DNA from 2 places in the Streptacidiphilus sp. PAMC 29251 genome. Region 1 is predicted to be linked to the other one. Evidence: riboswitches for the same ligand, from Rfam matches in the RefSeq annotation. Region 1 holds a riboswitch; the other holds the start of a gene.

Evidence for each region. Region 1 has a riboswitch for cobalamin ahead of cobI (precorrin-2 C(20)-methyltransferase). Riboswitches for the same ligand answer to the same signal wherever they lie in the genome.
Region 2: another riboswitch for cobalamin. It lies ahead of ACXKR8_RS39465 (CbtB domain-containing protein); the one in region 1 lies ahead of cobI (precorrin-2 C(20)-methyltransferase).

Annotation. Positions count from the first base shown of each region.
Region 1 is NZ_CM135725.2:7,591,727-7,595,927, reverse strand. It holds gene ACXKR8_RS35955 (ATP-binding protein) at 1-1,322, opposite strand, end outside; cobalamin riboswitch at 1,494-1,636, shown strand; gene cobI (precorrin-2 C(20)-methyltransferase) at 1,723-2,457, shown strand; gene cobM (precorrin-4 C(11)-methyltransferase) at 2,454-3,266, shown strand; gene cbiE (precorrin-6y C5,15-methyltransferase (decarboxylating) subunit CbiE) at 3,278-4,201, shown strand, end outside.
Region 2 is NZ_CM135725.2:8,321,774-8,325,974, forward strand. It holds gene cobF (precorrin-6A synthase (deacetylating)) at 1-726, shown strand, start outside; gene ACXKR8_RS39455 (cobalt-precorrin-6A reductase) at 693-1,469, opposite strand; gene ACXKR8_RS39460 (DUF2470 domain-containing protein) at 1,570-2,331, shown strand; cobalamin riboswitch at 2,357-2,491, shown strand; gene ACXKR8_RS39465 (CbtB domain-containing protein) at 2,532-2,750, shown strand; gene ACXKR8_RS39470 (CbtA family protein) at 2,784-3,656, shown strand; gene ACXKR8_RS39475 (aldo/keto reductase) at 3,673-4,201, opposite strand, start outside.

The DNA.
Region 1 (4,201 bases):
GCGAGGGCGCGGTCCAGCCAGAGCCGGCCCTCGGCGAGCAGCCCGGAGCAGACCCAGAACTCCCACAGCTCGGTGGTGAGGGCCAGGGCGCTGTCGGGGGCCTCGGCGCTGTTGGCGATGCAGAAGTCCACGGCCGCACGGAGGTTCTCGATCTCCATCAGCAGCCCACGGAAAAAGGGCAGTTGATCATCAGTCAGAAAGTCCGCCCGGAAGTCCCGGACCGCCCTGCGGTAGTGGTCCAGGTGCCGGGCCCGGACCGCGCACTCCTCGCCGGCCTTCGCCAGCCACTCGCCGCCGTACTCGCGGATGGTGTCCAGCAGGCGGTAACGGGTGCCGCCGGACGATTCGTCGACTCGTAGCACCACCGACTTGTCGACAAGTCCGATCAGGTGCTCCACCACCGCCTCGGAGCGCAGCTCCCCGCCCGCGCAGACCTGCTCCACCGCGGCGAGGTCGAAGCTCCCGGCGAAGACCGAGAGCCGGGCCCAGAGCAGCCGCTCCTCGGGCGTGCACAGCTCATGGCTCCAGCCGATGGTGGTCCTTAGCGTCTGGTGCCGGGGCAGCAGCGCGCGCCGACCGCCGGTCAGCAGCCGGAAGCGGTCCTCCAGCCGCGCCGCCAGCTGCTCCAGCGGGATCGCCCGCAGCCGCACCGTCGCCAGCTCGATCGCCAGCGGGATCCCGTCCAGTCGGCGGCAGAGCGCCAGCACATCGTCGCGGTTGTCCCCGGTGAGCCGGAATCCGGGCAGGACGGCCGCCGCGCGCTGGGCGAACAGGGCCACCGCTCCCCCGCCGTCGGCCTCCTCCGGCTCGACCGGCAGCGGTGGGATCACCAGGGTGTGCTCGCCCGGGACGTCCAGCGGCTGACGGCTGGTGCTGAGGATGCTCACTCCGGGCGCGTCCCGGAGCAGCAGGTCGGCGAGCATGGCGCAGGCGTCGACCAGGTGCTCGCAGGTGTCCAGCAGCAGCAGGATCGAGCGGTCGGCCAGGTAGTCGGTGAGGAAGTCCAGCGGCGGCCGGACCGTCTGGTCGATGAGGCCGAGCGCCACACACACCGCCCGGGGCAGCAGCTCGGCGTCCTTGAGGCCGGAGAGCTCGACCAGGAACACCCCGTCGTGGTAACGGTCCTGGTGCCGCTCGCGCAGCCGGGCCGCGGTGCGCAGCGCTATCCGGGTCTTGCCGACGCCGCCGGGGCCGGTCAGGGTGACCATCCGCGCCTGTACCAGCAGCCTTTCCACGGATGCCAGTTCGACCCCGCGTCCGACAAAGCTGGTGACCTCGGCCGGGAGATCGCCGGCCCGCCTGCCCTGGACGCCTAAGGTCATGCCCACCTCACACGCATCGCCGGTACTCACCGTTCCGATCGTATCGGGACTGTCCCGCTCCGCGCCGGTGATCAGCAAGAACAGTTCCGCGGGGACCGGAGTGACGTGGGTCATCCCACAGGCCGCCGGGCCCGCTCCCGGTTGACTGGCCACCAGCGGGCATGGTGGGATTTCGAGGCCTGATACGGCGGCAATGATGAGGAAGTCCGGTGCGAATCCGGCGCGGTCCCGCCACTGTCACCGGGCGGCGCGCCCACCGCATCGGGCGCGGTCGTCCGCGAGCCAGGAACTCTGGCCGCCGTCACCACGACACGGGGCGCGGACCCCGAGTGAGGACTGCCCCCATGCGCTGCCGCGCCGTTGTGCCCTTCTGCCTGCGCGCCGTCCGATGACGCCGCCCATGGACGCGTTGCGTCTGGTCGGGGTGGGCATGGGCCCGGGTGACCCCGAGCTGGTCACCGTCAAGGCGGTGCGGATCCTGCGCGAGGCCGCGGTGATCGTCGTCCCGGTGCTGGACACCGGGGAGACCGGGCGGGCCGAGGCCACCGTGCTGCAGCACACCGAGCCCGGCGCCAAGGTCGAGCGGATCGTCTTCGCCCTCAACGAGCGCCAGGACACGGCCAGGCGCGAGGCCGCCTGGGACGCCGCCGGCGCCCGCGTCGCCGAGCTGCTGCGGGAGCACGGCAGCGTCGCCTTCGCGACCATCGGCGACCCCAATGTCTACTCCACCTTCACCTACCTCGCGCAGACCCTGGTCCCGCTGCTGCCGGGGCTGGTGGTGGAGACCGTCCCCGGCATCACCGCCATGCAGGACCTGGCCGCGCGCAGCGGCACCGTGCTGGCCGAGGGCACCGAGCCGCTCACCCTGGTCCCGGTCACCGCGGGCTCCGACGTGCTGCGGGACGCCCTGGCCGGGCCCGGCACGGTCGTCGCCTACAAGTTCGGACGGCTGGCGGCGCAGGTCACCGAGGCGCTGCGGGAGACCGGCCGGGACGGCAGCGCGGTCTGGGGCTCCGCGCTGGGCCTGCCGGACGAGCGGATCCGCCCGGCCGGGCATCCGCTGGACGGCCCGCTCCCCTACCTCTCGACCCTGATCGCACCCGCGACCCGTACCCGCCGTGGAGGCAAGCTGTGAGCGATCGACCTGTCGGCAAAGTGACCTTCGTGGGCGCCGGGCCCGGCGCCGCCGACCTGCTGACGTTCCGTGCGGCCCGGGCGATCGCCGAGGCCGACACGGTGATCTGGGCCGCCAGCCTGGTCCAGGCCGAGGTGCTGGAGCACGCCCGCGCGGACGCCGAGATCCTGGACTCCTCGCTGATCCCGATGGAGGACGTGCTCGCGGTCTACGTCCGGGCCGCCGCGGAGGGCCGGAAGGTCGCCAGGATCCACTCCGGCGACCCCTCGCTCTGGGGCGCGGTGCAGGAGCAGTTGGACCGCTGCCGGGAGCTGGGCCTGGACACCGAGATCGTCCCCGGGGTCTCCTCGTTCGCCGCCGTCGCCGCCATCGCGCAGCGGGAGCTGACCATTCCCGAGGTGGCCCAGAGCGTCATCCTGACCCGGCTCGGCGGCGGCAAGACGCCGATGCCGCCCGGCGAGGAGGTGCGGGACTTCGCCCGGCACGGCACCACCATGGCGATCTTCCTCTCCGCCGCCAGGAGCAAGCAGTTGGTCGAGGAGCTGACGGCGGGCGGCTATCCGCCGGAAACCCCGGTGATCATCGCCTACCAGGCCACCTGGCCGGACGAGCTGGTGCTGGAAGGGACGCTGGAGACGCTGGAGGCCACCGTCAAGGAGCACCGGCTGTGGAAGCACACCCTGTTCCTGGTCGGCCCGGCGCTCGCCGCGACCGGCACCCGCTCGCACCTCTACCACCCCGGCCACTTCCACGGCTTCCGCCGCGCGGACCCGGCCGCGCGGCGCGCCCTGCGCGGCACGCCGCAGTGACGTCCGGCGCAGTGACGTCCGGCGCACGGATCATTGTGCTGGGTGCGGCACTGGCTCCGGACCATCGCGCGCTGGTCGACGGGGCCGCGCTGGTGCTGGGCGCGCAGCGGCATCTGGATACCGCGGGGGTGAAGGACGAGCGCGCGGTGGTGCTGGGACCGCTGGCCCCCGCGCTGGACCGGGTGGCCGCGGCGACCGGCCGGGTGCTGGTGCTGGCCTCCGGCGACCCCGGGTTCTTCGGCATCGTCCGGGCCCTCGCCGAGCGCTTCGGCCCCGACGCCCTGGACGTGCGGCCGGGGGTGAGCAGCATCGCCGAGGCCTTCGCCAGGCTCGGGCTGCCCTGGGACGACGCCGTGGTCGTCAGCGCCCACGGCCGCGACCCGCGGACCGCGTTCAATGTCTGCCGGGCGCAGCGCAAGGTCGCCGTGCTGACCGCGCCCGGCGCGGGTCCGGCCGAGATCGGCGCGGCGCTGCTGGCGATGCCGGGGGTGGAGCGGCGACTGGTGGTCGCCACCGACCTGGGCGGCGCCGGTGAGTCGGTGCAGCAGGTGACCCCGGCTCAGGCCGCCGCCCGGGACTGGCCGGGAGTGCAGGTGGTGCTCTGCCTGGGCCCGGGCGCAGCCCTCGGCCCGATGCGGTCGCTGGCCGGACCCGCCCGGCCCGCCGAGAGCGGCTGGGGCCTGCCCGAGGACGCCTTCGACCACCGCGACTCGCTGGTCACCAAGGCCGAGATCCGCGCCCTGGCCCTGGCCAGGCTCGGGCCCCGACCGGGCGAACTGGTCTGGGACATCGGCGCCGGCAGCGGCTCGGTGGCCGTGGAGTGCGCCCGGCTGGGCGCCGCCGTGGTCGCCGTGGAGCGGGCCGAGGACGGCGCCGACCGGGTCCGCGCCAACGCCGCCGCGCACGGGGTGGACGTGGCCGTGGTCCACGGCAGC
Region 2 (4,201 bases), 730 kb from region 1:
GCCATCGGCCGGGCGGACGTCTTCCTGGTCCTGGACAAGGGCGAGGAGAAGAGCGATCTGGTGCGGCTGCGCCAGGACATGCTCGCGCAGTACGCCCGCCCCGGGCACCGGGTGGTCCAGGCCGGCGACCCGGACCGGGACCGCGCCGCGGCCCCGGCCGCCTACGCCGCCGCGGTCCGGGACTGGCGGGCCCGCCGGGCCGACCTCTACCAGGCGTTCGTCCGCGACGAGGTGCCCGCCGACGGCACCGGCGCGCTGCTGGTCTGGGGCGATCCCTCGCTCTACGACAGCACCATCGCCGCGGTGGACGAGGTCCTCGCCCGCGGCGAGGTCGCCTTTGAGGCTGGGGCCGCCTTTGAGTACGCCGTCGTCCCCGGGATCAGCTGCGTCTCCGCCCTCGCGGCCGGCCATCGGATCCCGCTGAACCGGGTCGGGCAACCGGTGACGGTCACCACCGGCCGCCGGCTCGCCGCGATGGCCCCCGCCGACATCCCGGACGACGTCGCGGTGATGCTGGACGCGCACGACGCCTACGCCGGGCTCGCCGAGCCGGAGGCGTTCACCATCTACTGGGGCGCCTACATCGGCACCCCGGACGAACTGCTGCTCTCCGGGCCCGTCGCCGAGATCGCGCCGACCATCCAGCGGGTACGCGCCGAGGCCCGCGCCCGCAAGGGCTGGATCATGGACACCTACCTGCTCAGACGAGCCCGCGAAGCCAGCTGACCACGAAGCCAGTTGACCGCGGCGGCCACGTCCGTGACCGTCTCCACCCCGGGCTCCGCCGCCGGACGCCGCACCACGACCACCGGCAGCCCGGCCTCCCTCGCGGCGATCAGCTTGGCGGCCGTGGCCGCGCCGCCGCTGTCCTTGGTGACCAGGACGTCGATCCGGTGCTCGCGCAGCAGCGCCCGTTCGCCATCCAGGCTGAACGGGCCGCGGTCGAGCAGCAGTTGGCTCCGGGCCGGCAGCGGCGTCCGCGGCGGATCGACCGATCGGACCAGGAAGAACAGCTCGGACAGCCCGGCGAAGGCGGCGAGGCCCAGCCGACCCGTCGTCAGAAAGACCCGCGACCCAAGACCCGGCAGCAGCTCGGCGGCCTGCTCCAGCGACCCGGCCTCGTGCCAGCGGTCGCCGTCGACCGCGGTCCAGCCGGGCCGGCGCAGCGCCAGCAGCGGCACCCCGACCGCCGCCGCGGCCTGCGCCGCGTTGGCGCTGATCCGCGCCGCGAACGGGTGGGTGGCGTCGACCACGGCCGCGATCCGCTGCTCCCGCAGCCACGCCGCCAGCCCCTCGGCCCCGTTGAACCCGCCGACCCGCAGCTCCCCGGCGGCGGGCGGCAGCGGCTCGGCCACCCGCCCGGCCAACGCGGTGGTCACCGTCAGCCCCGGCTCCCGCCCCAGCTCGCCGACCAGCCGCCGCGCCTCCCCGGTCCCGCCCAGCACCAGCACCGCGGTGAGCGCAGACATGGATGAACCTCCCTTGTCGCTGACCACACCGTAGGGGTACTTGGCCTGGAAGCGAAGAATCTATAAGGTAAGGCTTGCCTAACTAGATGGATCCGGACGGATGGAGAGCCGCGTGGACCTCGCCGAGAGCCGAGCAGCAGAGTCAGCGGAATCGCGTGCGCATGAGCCCTCGGAGGCCGAGGTGGTGCGCAGCGTGCTGCAGCGGGCGACCTCGCTCACCGCCGTCGCCAACGGCAGCCGGCATGAACTCCTCGGCCCCGACCTGGTCGTGGTGGAGCGGGGCGAACTGCGGCTGCGGGTACCGGCCGACAGCAGGCTGGCCCGGGAGGCCGCGATGGTGGCCGGGGAGGGCAGCGGGCTGCCGCTGGTGCTGGAGTGGACCGATGTCGCCCCGCTGGCGGTCAGGGACCGGGTGCGGACCAGGGTGCGGCTGGCCGGCCTGCTTGCCTCCCGCCATGGCGGGAACGCCCGCCGTGCGCAGCAGTCGGACGGCACGGTGTCGCTGCTGCTGGACGTGCGCCAGGTGGCCCTCGCCACCGCCGGGACGAGCACCCTGGTCGACCCGGCGGAGCTGCTGCGGGTGGAGCCCGATCCGCTGGCGACGGTCGAGTCGGCGCTGCTGATCCACCTCGCCGAGGACCACCAGGACCATGTCGCCGCGCTGCTCGGCCTGATCGATCCTCAACTGCTGCGCGCGGTGGTCAGCGTGAGTCCGCTCACACTCGACCGCTACGGAATCGTGCTGCGGCTGACCCGCCGGCACTCCCATCAGGACGTCAGGCTCTCGTTCGGCGAGCCATTGCCGGACGCGGAGCAGGTGGGGCACCGGCTGCATGCGCTGCTCGCGGGTCGTCCGGCGTGATTGACGCGCTGCGTACAGGTCCGTAATCTCAACCCTGAGTGATGGCATGAGGAAGCTGGTGGAAATCCAGCACGGTCGCGCCACTGTGAGCGGGACACCGGACGTATCCAGATGAACGGTGCCTGCAAGTCAGACAGTCATCCATCACTCCGCTCCATTCGCTGAGGGACGCACGATCCCACTCAAGGAGGCTCCGACTCATGAGCAGTCTGACCGCACCCCCCGTCGCGATACCGACACCTGTCGTCCTCCCGGTGTCCAAGGCAGTCCTCTGGCTGTTCGGCACCGCGCTGATCGCGCTGGCCGTGTACTACTTCATCGGCGTTGACCAGGGCGCCTACTCCGTGTTCGGCAACGACATGCACATCCACGAGTTCGTGCACGACTCCCGCCACTTCCTCGGCTTCCCCTGCCACTGACGCGCCGCCGAGTAGAAGCACGGACAACTGGACATGGAGAAGAGACTCATCCTGCGCGGCATCATCGCCGGCGCAGTCGCCGGGCTGCTTGCGTTCGTGTTCGCACGGATCCTCGCCGAGCCCGTCATCAACACCGCGATCAATTACGAGAGCGCCCGCGACGCGGCCCAGGACGCCCTGGACAAGGCGGCCGGGGTCACCGTCCCTGACGCCGGGCCCGACATCTTCAGCCGCACCATCCAGGCCAATATCGGCATCGGTGTCGGCATGGTGTTCTTCGGCATCGCCATGGGCGCGCTGTTCGCTGTCGCCTATGCGGTCTGCCTGGGCCGGGTCGGCAATCTGAAGCCCCGCAACCTGGCGCTGCTGGTGGCGGCCGGCGGCTTCCTCGGCATGTACTTCGTGCCGTTCATCAAGTACCCGGCCAACCCGCCGTCGATCGGCCACCCCGACACCATCCACGTCCGGGGCAACCTCTATCTGGCGATGGTGCTCTGCTCGGTGCTGTTCCTGATCGGCGCGGTGGTGCTGGGCAAGCGGCTGCAGCCGCGCTTCGGCAACTGGAACGCCACCCTGCTGGCGCTGGCCGCCTACGCGGTCGCCATCGGCGTGGTGATGGCCCTGCTGCCGCAGCTGGGTGAACTGTCGGCCAACGTCAAGGAGTTCGGCCACCATGCGACCGAGACGCCGCTGCCGCTGACCGACAGCAAGGGCGCCATTGTGTTCCCCGGCTTCCCGGCGGACACGCTGTTCTCGTTCCGGTTCTACTCGGTCGCCGCGCAGTTGCTGCTGTGGGCCGTGATCGCCCTGGTCTTCGGCCCGATGGCGGAGCGGCTGCTCAGCCCGCGCCGCGAGCCGGCCGAGGCGCCGAACGCCCCGGCCCAGCCGGAGCCGGTCTCGCTCTGACGGACAATTGGGCGCGTCAGCCCAGCAGCCCCTCCGTCCGCAGGTCGTCCCACAGTTCGGCCGGGACGGGGCGGGCGATCATCGCCGCCGCGTCGGCGGCCTCCGCCGCCGAGCGGGCGCCGACCAGGACGCTGCGGACGGCGGGGTGGTCCAGCGGAAAGCGCAGCGCGGCGGCCCGCAGCGGCACGCCGTGGCGTTCGCAGACCGCCTTGATCCGCAGCGCGCGTCCCAGCAGCTCGGCCGAGGCGGGGGAGTAGTCGAAGGTGGCGCCGGGGCGCGGGTCGGCCAGCAGACCCGAGTTGAAGGCGCCGCCGACCACCACCCCGGTGCCGCGCCGCTGGGCCTCCGGCAGCAGCTCGGTCAGGCCGTCCTGGTCCAGCAGGGTGTAACGGCCGGCCAGTAGCACCACGTCCACGTCGGTCTCCCGGACGAAGCGGGTGAGCAGCGCGGACTGGTTCATCCCGGCCCCGATCGCCCGCAGCACGCCCTCGCCGCGCAGTTTCTCCAGCGCCGGGTACGCCTCGGCGAGGGCCTGCCGGCCGTGG